Regions from separate parts of the Arthrobacter sp. SPT-J7 genome, predicted to be linked through region 1. Evidence: riboswitches for the same ligand, from Rfam matches in the RefSeq annotation. Region 1 holds a riboswitch; the other holds the start of a gene.
The links. Region 1 has a riboswitch for fluoride ahead of AC5RWX_RS06265 (universal stress protein). Riboswitches for the same ligand answer to the same signal wherever they lie in the genome.

Region 1 (4,410 bases):
ACCATTCCTGGCCGCCCAGCACCAGCACGGGAGTATCTGCCTCGAACCGCGTGCCCGCGGACGTTGCTTCCACGATGGTGGCCTTCACATGAAAGCGCGGTCCGCTGCCGAATTGCCGCGGTGCCTGCACCTGGGAAGCGTCCCCGGTGGCAACGAGGCGGGCGGTGATGGCCTTTTCGGCGGTGATGGCCGCTTCGATCGGTCCGGCCAGCCGCTGCGCCTGCTGCACACCCACCGTCAGCGCCAGCAGTCCGGCGCAACTGCACACCACCAGCACAACGGAGGTGGCTCCCGTCCCGCCGCTGCCTCGCCTCCGCTGGCGGGTGCGCTCGCTACCGTGTGGGTGACGAAGTGCACGAGGAGGAAGTCGTCGTGACGCCGAATCAAGTGCAGGCGCAGGCCGGATCTTCGGCAGCAACCTCCCGGCCCTTCGGAAACGGCTCCGGAGGCTCCTCGCCGGAAGCAGCAAGCAGACGGACGCGCCGCAGGCGACACCCAGTAACAGGGCCGCCGAGGCTAGCGCCACGCCAGCCGGGACGTGTGGCAAGGCCAGAGCTGCTGCCCAACAGACCACCGCAGCGAGTCCGAGGCGGAGATCCAGCCGCCGGGTCTCCCCCTGCAAATCCGCGGAGGGATCCGGCTTGAAGTGCTTCTGCAGCACCTGCAGCCATTCAGTACGGCGTCCTCCTGCCAGTCGACTGCCGGTCCGCCCGTCAGCGCCCCGTGCGTCGGTGGCAGCTTGCTCCGCTCCGCCGGGGCCAGCGCCGTGCTCCGGTGCAGCGGTGACCGGCCGACGGGCCGCATCTGCGTACCGCTGCCACCGTGCGCCGCTCACACCGTCACCAGATCCACCAGCGCTTCCAGCATGACCGGTCCAATGCCCGGCACAGCGTCCAGATCGGACGGTTGTCCGAACGGCCCGTGCTGCTCGCGGAACTCGACGATCCGTCCGGCAAGCACCGGCCCGACGCGCGGTAGCTCCGCCAGTTGCTCCGCATCTGCCGTGTTGATGTTGATTTTGTCCGCGGGCCCGGCAACGGTGCCGCTACCCGTGCCGGGTCCGTCCGCTCCGCCGTCGGCTTTTCCGGTACCCGAGACCGGCAGTGGTGCGGCGTGGTCCGGCGTGGGCACAAAGATCTGCTGCCCGTCGGTTAACGGCGCAGCCAGGTTCAGTGCCTCAAGCTGCGCCTCCTTCCTGGCGCCGCCGGCCGCTTCGATCGCCTCGAACACCCTGGCGCCCTCGACCAGCCGGACGATCCCCGGTGAGGCGACGGCTCCCGCCACGTGGACAATGATGCGTGCCCCCGCGCCGCCTCCGCCGTCAGCACCGATACCTTCTTCGCCACGACTGCCTGTGCCGCTGCCTCCCAAGGATTCCCCTGATCCATCACCGCCGGTACCTGCTGGCGCATCCCTTCCACTTTCATCTGGCGCCGGCGCCGATGCGGGCCCGGACCGCAAGGGGATGGCTTCCAAAACAGGCCCAGCCGAGCGGTCCAGATCCGCGGTCGCCACCGAGACAATCCCGTAGCCGAGGCACAGCCCAGCCACGACAAAGGCAGCCCCGAGGGCTACGCGAAAGCGAGGTGTTCTCCCCTGCCGTGGTGCAGTGCCGTCGCGGGCAACTGCGGGAAGCCAGCGGTGTCGGCCCATGCGGCAACACTAGGGTCAAGGCGCGGGACGCCTCACCCGGCCGACGCTCGATGGTGGACGGGCACTCCGGCTGCGCGGGCTGTGGAGGAAAGGACCGTTGTGGAAAATGTTCTCCTGCCCTAATCGAAGGGACGGGGATCGAGCGGGACGATCAGCACCGGCCGATGCTGATGATGGGCGAGATGAACGGCCACCGACCCGACGAGAACTTCCTCAAGCGCGTGGACGACACCCGGTTCGCGTGTTCCCACCACGATCACGGATGCGCCGATTGAATCTGCAGCTTCAGACAAGGCGCGCGCCGGTTCACCGGCCAGAGTCCGGAATGACCAAACCACCCGGCAGTCTTTCAGCGCACCGGACAGAAAGGCATGGACCTCTTCGGCGGTTTGTTCCACGAAGCCGAAGTCACTGTCGGGATCGATAGGTAGCAGAATCCGCGACCCATCCGGCAAGGTCTCCTCATAGGTGGAGACGTCCACGTGCACGCATACCAAATCCACTCCAAGGCCAGAGGCCAGATCGGCTGCACGCCGCACGACCGCCGCCCGTTGTGCCGGTATCACCCCTACCAAGACGGGGCCCGTGACAGGTCGCGGCACATCCGACTTGTCCTCCTCGGTCCGTTGCTCACGCATGGGTCGGCTCATCCCGCCGTTTGACTGGGTCTCTGAGGGGATCTCGTTGGAACGCCGGGAATTAACGTGGTGCGCCGAGGTGCTCAGTTGCTGCGGGAACAGAAAATGGAGACAGGCCAAGGCCGCCCTACGGTGTGTGGGAAGCCAGCGGTAGGCGGAAGGAGAAATGAAACTCGGGAATCTTGGAGCCTCTGACATGGTCCGCCTACCTTTCTCAGAAGGTAGGAACCATCAGCCAAACGGCGGTTCGAGCTGCGAGCTCCGGCGGGATCCATCACCGTGTCTATATTTTATCGCCGTTCCACGCGTGAAGGTGCTGGGACGGCGGGATTATTTCCTCCGCCCGGCGCGAGCCGGAGTGTGGCTTGGCTTCCAGCGACGGCCTCTGGTCTCCTGGATCCGCTTCCAGACGACGAGGATTCGAGCCTTGACAGTGACCCGCCTCACATCTACGCTCGTTGCAACACTGTTGCAATAAATGCAACAACCCGCCTCCCCTATGGATGGTTTCCCATGAAATTGAGCAATCCGGCAGAAAATGGTTCCTCCGATCCTGGATCGCCGGGGTCGTCCCTCTTCTCTAATGGCGGCGATCCCTCCCTCAGTGGTCAACGCCGCCTTGAAGCGAAAGTGGGGAAGGAAACTCGCCGCAAGGTGATCGCGGCCAGCTTCATCGGTAACTTCGTCGAATGGTTTGACTACGCGGTCTACGGGTACTTGGCGGTAACTATCAGCGCCGTGTTTTTCCCGGAGTCGGATCCACAAACCGGTCTCTTGTTGACTTTCGCCCTTTTCGCCGTGTCCTTCCTGGTGCGGCCAATGGGGGGCTTTGTGTGGGGACATATTGGAGACCGCATCGGTCGACGCGCAGCACTGTCTTGGTCGATCCTGATCATGTCCGCAGCTACTTTCTGCATCGCGCTGATTCCCGGGTACGCAGCCATCGGCATCTGGGCGCCCATCCTGCTGTTGGTTATTCGGGTGGTCCAGGGATTTTCGGCTTCCGGTGAGTATGCAGGCGCTTCCGCCTTCTTGGTGGAATACGCGCCGCCAAACCGACGCGGGCTCTACGCAGCGGTCGTGCCGGCCAGCACGGCCACCGGCCTGCTTCTGGGTTCCCTGCTGGCCGCGTTGCTGACGGGGCTGCTCAGCAGCTCGCAGATGCAGGAGTGGGGATGGCGTCTGCCGTTCCTGCTGGCCGCCCCCATGGGCTTGATTGGCCGCTACATCCGCACCAAGTTGGAAGACACTCCTGCCTTCCGCGCCCTGGCGACCGAAGACGAGGCGATCAAGGCACCCGTTAAGGACCTGTTCCGCAACCACTGGGGCCAGCTCCTGCGGGCTGTCGGCGCCGTACTGCTGAACGCCGTCGGCTTCTACGTCATTCTCAGTTACATGCCCACGTACTTGTCTGAAGAGGTTGGGCTGGGAGCCACCGAGTCGTACGTCGCCACGACTATTGCACTGCTCACCTACATTGGCTTCATCTTCCTGACCGGCATGCTTTCTGATCGCTTCGGTCGTAAGAAGGTCCTGATCTCGGCCTCCGTGCTGTTCATTCTCCTCACCGTTCCGGCATTCAGCCTCCTGAGCACGGGAAACTTCCTGATCATCGTCCTCGTCCAGATCCTGCTCGGAGGCATGCTGACCCTCAACGACGGCACGCTGCCGAGTTTCCTTGCCGAGATGTTCCCCACCAAAATTCGGTTCAGCGGCTTCGCAGTCAGTTTCAATCTCTCCAACGCACTTTTTGGAGGTACGGCCCCCATGATGGCGACCCTGCTCATCACTGCCACCGCCAACGATTTGGCTCCTGCCTACTACCTGATGGGCGCTGCCCTTATCTCTCTTATCGCTGTCGCCCTTAGCCGCGAGACCAGCCACCAACCGTTGCGGCACTAAGAAGGTGCCCTACTCCCTGACCCGTCGATCCTGATGGACGGCACAAAGAAACACCACGAAGGAGATTCCATGACCATCGCCCCCAGCTCAGTGAACAGCGTTTCCGAACTCGCGCGCCTCAAGGTCCTGCACAACGGAGAAAAGCAGCAACTGACCTTCTCCGATGCGGAGTTCGAACGCCGCCTGACCGGGCTGCGTGCCATCATGGCCGCCAAGG
Region 2 (4,410 bases), on a different contig from region 1:
AGCGCTGAGCACCGGAGGGTGAAGCCCCACCCGAGCGGCCGTGAAGCAAACCGGTGGGGAAATCTGGGCGGAGCCGGCTCTCCGGAAGAGGAAAGCGGGTCGGGCTTAGCTGGCGTCGGGGCGCGCGGCGGGCAGCAGCTCGGAAATCAGCTGCTGGATGCGGCCCTTGATCTCGTCGCGGATCGGCCGGACCGATTCCACGCCCTTGCCGGCAGGGTCCTCCAGCACCCAGTCTTCGTAGCGCTTGCCGGGGAAATACGGGCATTCGTCGCCGCAGCCCATGGTCACCACTACGTCCGAGTCCTTGACGGCTTCGGTGGTGAGGATCTTGGGTAATTCGGCGGAAATGTCGATGCCCTCCTCGCGCATCGCCTCGACCGCGGCGGGGTTCACCTGGTCGGCCGGCTGCGATCCGGCGGAGCGGACTTCGATGGCGCCCTGGGCCAGATGGCTAAGGTAGGCGGCGGCCATCTGCGACCGGCCGGCGTTGTGCACGCAGACGAACAGGACGGAGGGCTTCTGAATAGTTTCGGCGGTCATATGCGGGATGCTCCTGGGGACGGGAATCAGGGGTGGCGGCTCCGGGCCGGCGGGTTGCCGAACCGGCGGGGTTGCAGTGCCAGCCCAGTGGCGGCGCGGGCCGTCGGCTCAGCGGAGCAGAGCGGCAGGCGGCGCCTCGGCAGGCGAGGCGAAGAACCGCCGTCGTGCCCAGAGCGCCACGTAGACAAGGGCCACCAGCACCGGAACTTCAATCAACGGACCGACGACGCCGGCCAGCGCCTGCCCGGAGGTCACCCCGTAGGTGCCAATCGCCACCGCGATGGCCAGTTCGAAGTTGTTGCCGGCCGCCGTGAAGGCCAGCGTGGTGGTGCGCTCGTAGCCCATGTTGAGCAGCTTGCCCACCACCATGCCGGCGCCGAACACCACCACAAAGTAGATCAGCAGCGGCAGCGCAATCCGGGCCACGTCCAGCGGTCGGGAGGTGATTTCGTCGCCCTGCAGCGCGAACAGCAACACGATGGTGAACAGCAGGCCGTACAGCGCCCACGGCCCCAGTTTCGGCAGGAACCTGCCCTCGTACCACTGGCGCCCCTTGGCCTTTTCGCCCAGCGTGCGGGTCAGGAACCCGGCCAGCAGCGGAATGCCGAGGAACACCAGCACGGAGGCGGTGATCGCCCAGAAGGAGAACTCGGCGCTGGTGGTCGGCAGGCCCAGCCAGGACGGCAGCAGCTGCAGGTAGAACCAGCCCAGCGCGCCGAACGCCACCACCTGGAACACGGAGTTGATCGCCACCAGCACGGCCGCGGCCTCGCGGTCTCCGCAGGCCAGGTCATTCCAAATCATCACCATGGCGATGCAGCGGGCCAGCCCCACAATGATCAAGCCGGTCCGGTATTCCGGCAGGTCCGGCAGGAAGATCCACGCCAGCGCGAACATGAACGCGGGCGCGGCCAGCCAGTTGATCACCAGCGAGGAGACCATCAGCTTTTTGTCGCCGACCACCCGGTGGGTTTCGTCGTAGCGGACCTTGGCCAGCACCGGATACATCATCACCAACAGCCCGACGGCGATGGGCAGCGAGACATCGGCGATCTGCACAGAATCCAGTGCCGGTCCGATGCCGGGGACGAAGCGGCCGAGCAGTAGTCCGGCGACCATGGCCGCGATGATCCAGACCGGAAGGAAACGGTCGAGGGTGGACATGCGGGCCGCAACCTGGCTGGTATCCGGTGCTGCAACGGTCGGGCTCACAAGGCTCCTCTGGGCTGGGGGCGTGGCGGTGTTGGGGCGCCGGGCAGGTATCGATGTTGGTCGATACAGAGTATGGGCGTAGATATCGACGAGTGTCAATCTCCCTGCATAATGGATGGCATGACGTCCGTTACCGACCTCGTGCCCGGTCCTGGGCAGACCGGTCGCGACCGCGATCCAGTGCAAACCGGCCGCGACGAAGATCCGGGTTCCTGCTGCACGCCCAGCGGTGTGCTGCCGATGGGCGCGGACCGGGCCGCCGCCTTGGCGGGCCAGTTCAAAGCTCTGGCAGACCCGAACCGCTTGCGGTTGGTCTCCATGATCTCCGCCAGCGATGGAGCGGAAGCCTGCGTCTGCGACCTGACCGAACCGCTGGGTTTGGGCCAGCCAACGGTGTCGCACCATTTAAAGGTGCTGGTCGAGGCAGGCATCCTGCACCGGGAAAAGCGAGGCGTGTGGGCGTACTTCTCGCTCGTCCCGGGTGCACTTGACCGTCTTGCCGGCGTCCTCGTCAAACCCAGCTAGGTCGCCTCGGCCACGGGCGCAATCGGTATAATTGGTGTCCGGTGATGGATCCCGCCGGAGCTTTCCTCGCTCGAAATGCCTCTTGGCTGATGGTTCCTACCTTGACCACAGGTAGGTGAAGTGTTGACGGCATCGAGTTCCCAGGACAGCCGGCCTGAAAATCGCGGGCCGCACAGCGGACCGATTCTGGTCGGCGTTATTCCCGGACAGCCCGCAACTGTCGTTGTCCGCGCCGCGGAACTGGCCGCCCGGCTCGGCGTGGATCTGGTCTGCGCCTACGTCGACACCAGCACCTACGAAGACGTCAGGGACGACGAAACGCCCGTTTTACTGCCGATCGACCCCGACGGGGACTACGACTACATTGCAAAAACGGCCGCAGAAATCCAAGCCCATCTTGCACAAGCATTGCAAGGAAGCGGCGTCGCCTGGTCCTTTCGGTATCTGCCCGGCGAGCCCGCACGGGTCTTGGCAGAGACCGCCGATAGTTTGGACGCGATGATGATCGTTATCGGAACCCGCGAACCAGGGCTGGCCCACCGTCTGGAGGAGATCATGGCCGGTTCCGTGGCCGTGCATCTGGCGTATCATCAACACCGGCCCGTCTTGGTTGTCCCCTTGGACCCCCAACTGTTCTCGGAGCAACGCTGATGGCACGGAATACGAGTGGCGGGCGGCGCGAAGAACTTGCGGTTCCGGGTCCGGAGGTCGTGGGAACACCGCGCGCGGAGCGGCCGGTGTATTTGCGCCCCGGCTACATTGGCCTCGTTTTTGCCGGCGGTGTCCTGGGTGCGCTGGCTCGATACGGTGTAAACCATGCGCTGCCTGCTCCGAACGGGTGGCCGCTGCCAACGCTGACCGTGAACTTGTGCGGTGCCTTCGCGCTGGGCCTGCTGCTGGAGGAGCTCGTCCGGAGGGGGAGCGACCGCGGCGGCCGCCGGGTGCTGCGGCTGCTGCTGGGGACAGGGTTTTTGGGCGCTTTCACTACCTACAGCACGCTCGCGCTGGATGTTAATCTCTTGTTCGGCGCGGGCGACATTGCCGGTGGCGTTGCCTACATTCTTGCGGGGTTGATTGGTGGTCTCGTGGCCGCATGGTCAGGCGTTCTGGTCGGTGCCGCACACCACCGGCGCCGGACAGCGCGCACAGCCCGGGCAGGCGCCATGCCGCCTCAGGCCGCGGGGGAGGACGCTGAATGATCGTTCTTCTGCTGGGGCTGGCTGGGGGAGCCGGCGCCGTTTCCCGGTTTGTCATCGACGGGACGATCCGGTCCAGATTCCGCACAGTCCTTCCGTGGGCAACCATTTCCATCAACATCAGCGGGTCGTTCCTGTTGGGTCTTCTCGCCGGGTTGGTGCTGGGCGGTGCCCTGCCGGCAGAGGCCCAAGTAATAGCAGGGACAGGCTTCCTCGGCGGCTACACCACGTTTAGCACGGCCAATGTGGAAACCGTTCGCCTGATCCAGGACCGGCGTCCGGGCATGGCGCTCATCAACGCACTGGGAACCCTGGTCGCTACGGTGCCCGCCGCCGCGGCCGGACTAACCTTGGCCAGCGCGCTCTAAACGCTTCCCTGCTAGGGCAAGCCCCCTCACGGAGGGTCGGGGCCTCGGTCGCCAGGAGCGGATTGTGCGGCGGTGGCGGGGGAACGGTACCAGACCGTCAGATAGAGCCGGTGGGCAGTGATGACCAAGGCCAGCCAGGCTATCCCCAGTGTCCAAGCGACCAGGACATCGGTGAACCAGTGGTGCCCTAGGAAGACCCGGCTCAATCCCATCGCCACCGAGAACAAGCCTGCGGCAGCGGCGGTCAGGATCTTCGACCGCCGGGTCGTTTGGCGCAGGATGAGCAGGTAGGCCACCACCCCGGCGACCACGATCGCGTTGAGCGAGTGCCCGCTGGGAAACGAAGCCGAATGTTCATACGGCGGCACGGCGTCGGCCAGTGACGGACGGGCACGTCCAATGAACTGCTTGGCGACGATGGTCATCAACAGCGACCCGCCCGCGGCGGTGACGATCAGGATGGCCGGAGTCCAGGAACGCCGACGGATGGTCAGCACGGCCAAGGCCAGGCACGCCAGGATGGGCATCCCGATGGGTCCGCCGATGTTCGTGAAGGCCGTCAGCGATGA

Region 2: linked by a shared signal. The riboswitch ahead of AC5RWX_RS10455 (universal stress protein) and the one ahead of AC5RWX_RS06265 (universal stress protein) in region 1 are both predicted to bind fluoride.

The regions. Positions count from the first base shown of each region.
Region 1 is NZ_JBNHFF010000003.1:176,792-181,201, forward strand. Features, by position in the region: gene AC5RWX_RS06255 (ComEC/Rec2 family competence protein) at 1-277, opposite strand, end outside; gene AC5RWX_RS06260 (ComEA family DNA-binding protein) at 832-1,371, opposite strand; gene AC5RWX_RS06265 (universal stress protein) at 1,773-2,291, opposite strand; fluoride riboswitch at 2,507-2,579, opposite strand; gene AC5RWX_RS06270 (MFS transporter) at 2,805-4,193, shown strand; gene AC5RWX_RS06275 (aminopeptidase P family protein) at 4,263-4,410, shown strand, end outside.
Region 2 is NZ_JBNHFF010000005.1:182,005-186,414, forward strand. Features, by position in the region: gene AC5RWX_RS10440 (arsenate reductase ArsC) at 106-540, opposite strand; gene arsB (ACR3 family arsenite efflux transporter) at 649-1,704, opposite strand; gene AC5RWX_RS10450 (ArsR/SmtB family transcription factor) at 1,993-2,277, shown strand; fluoride riboswitch at 2,309-2,383, shown strand; gene AC5RWX_RS10455 (universal stress protein) at 2,401-2,928, shown strand; gene AC5RWX_RS10460 (fluoride efflux transporter FluC) at 2,928-3,476, shown strand; gene crcB (fluoride efflux transporter CrcB) at 3,473-3,841, shown strand; gene AC5RWX_RS10470 (phosphatase PAP2 family protein) at 3,868-4,410, opposite strand, start outside.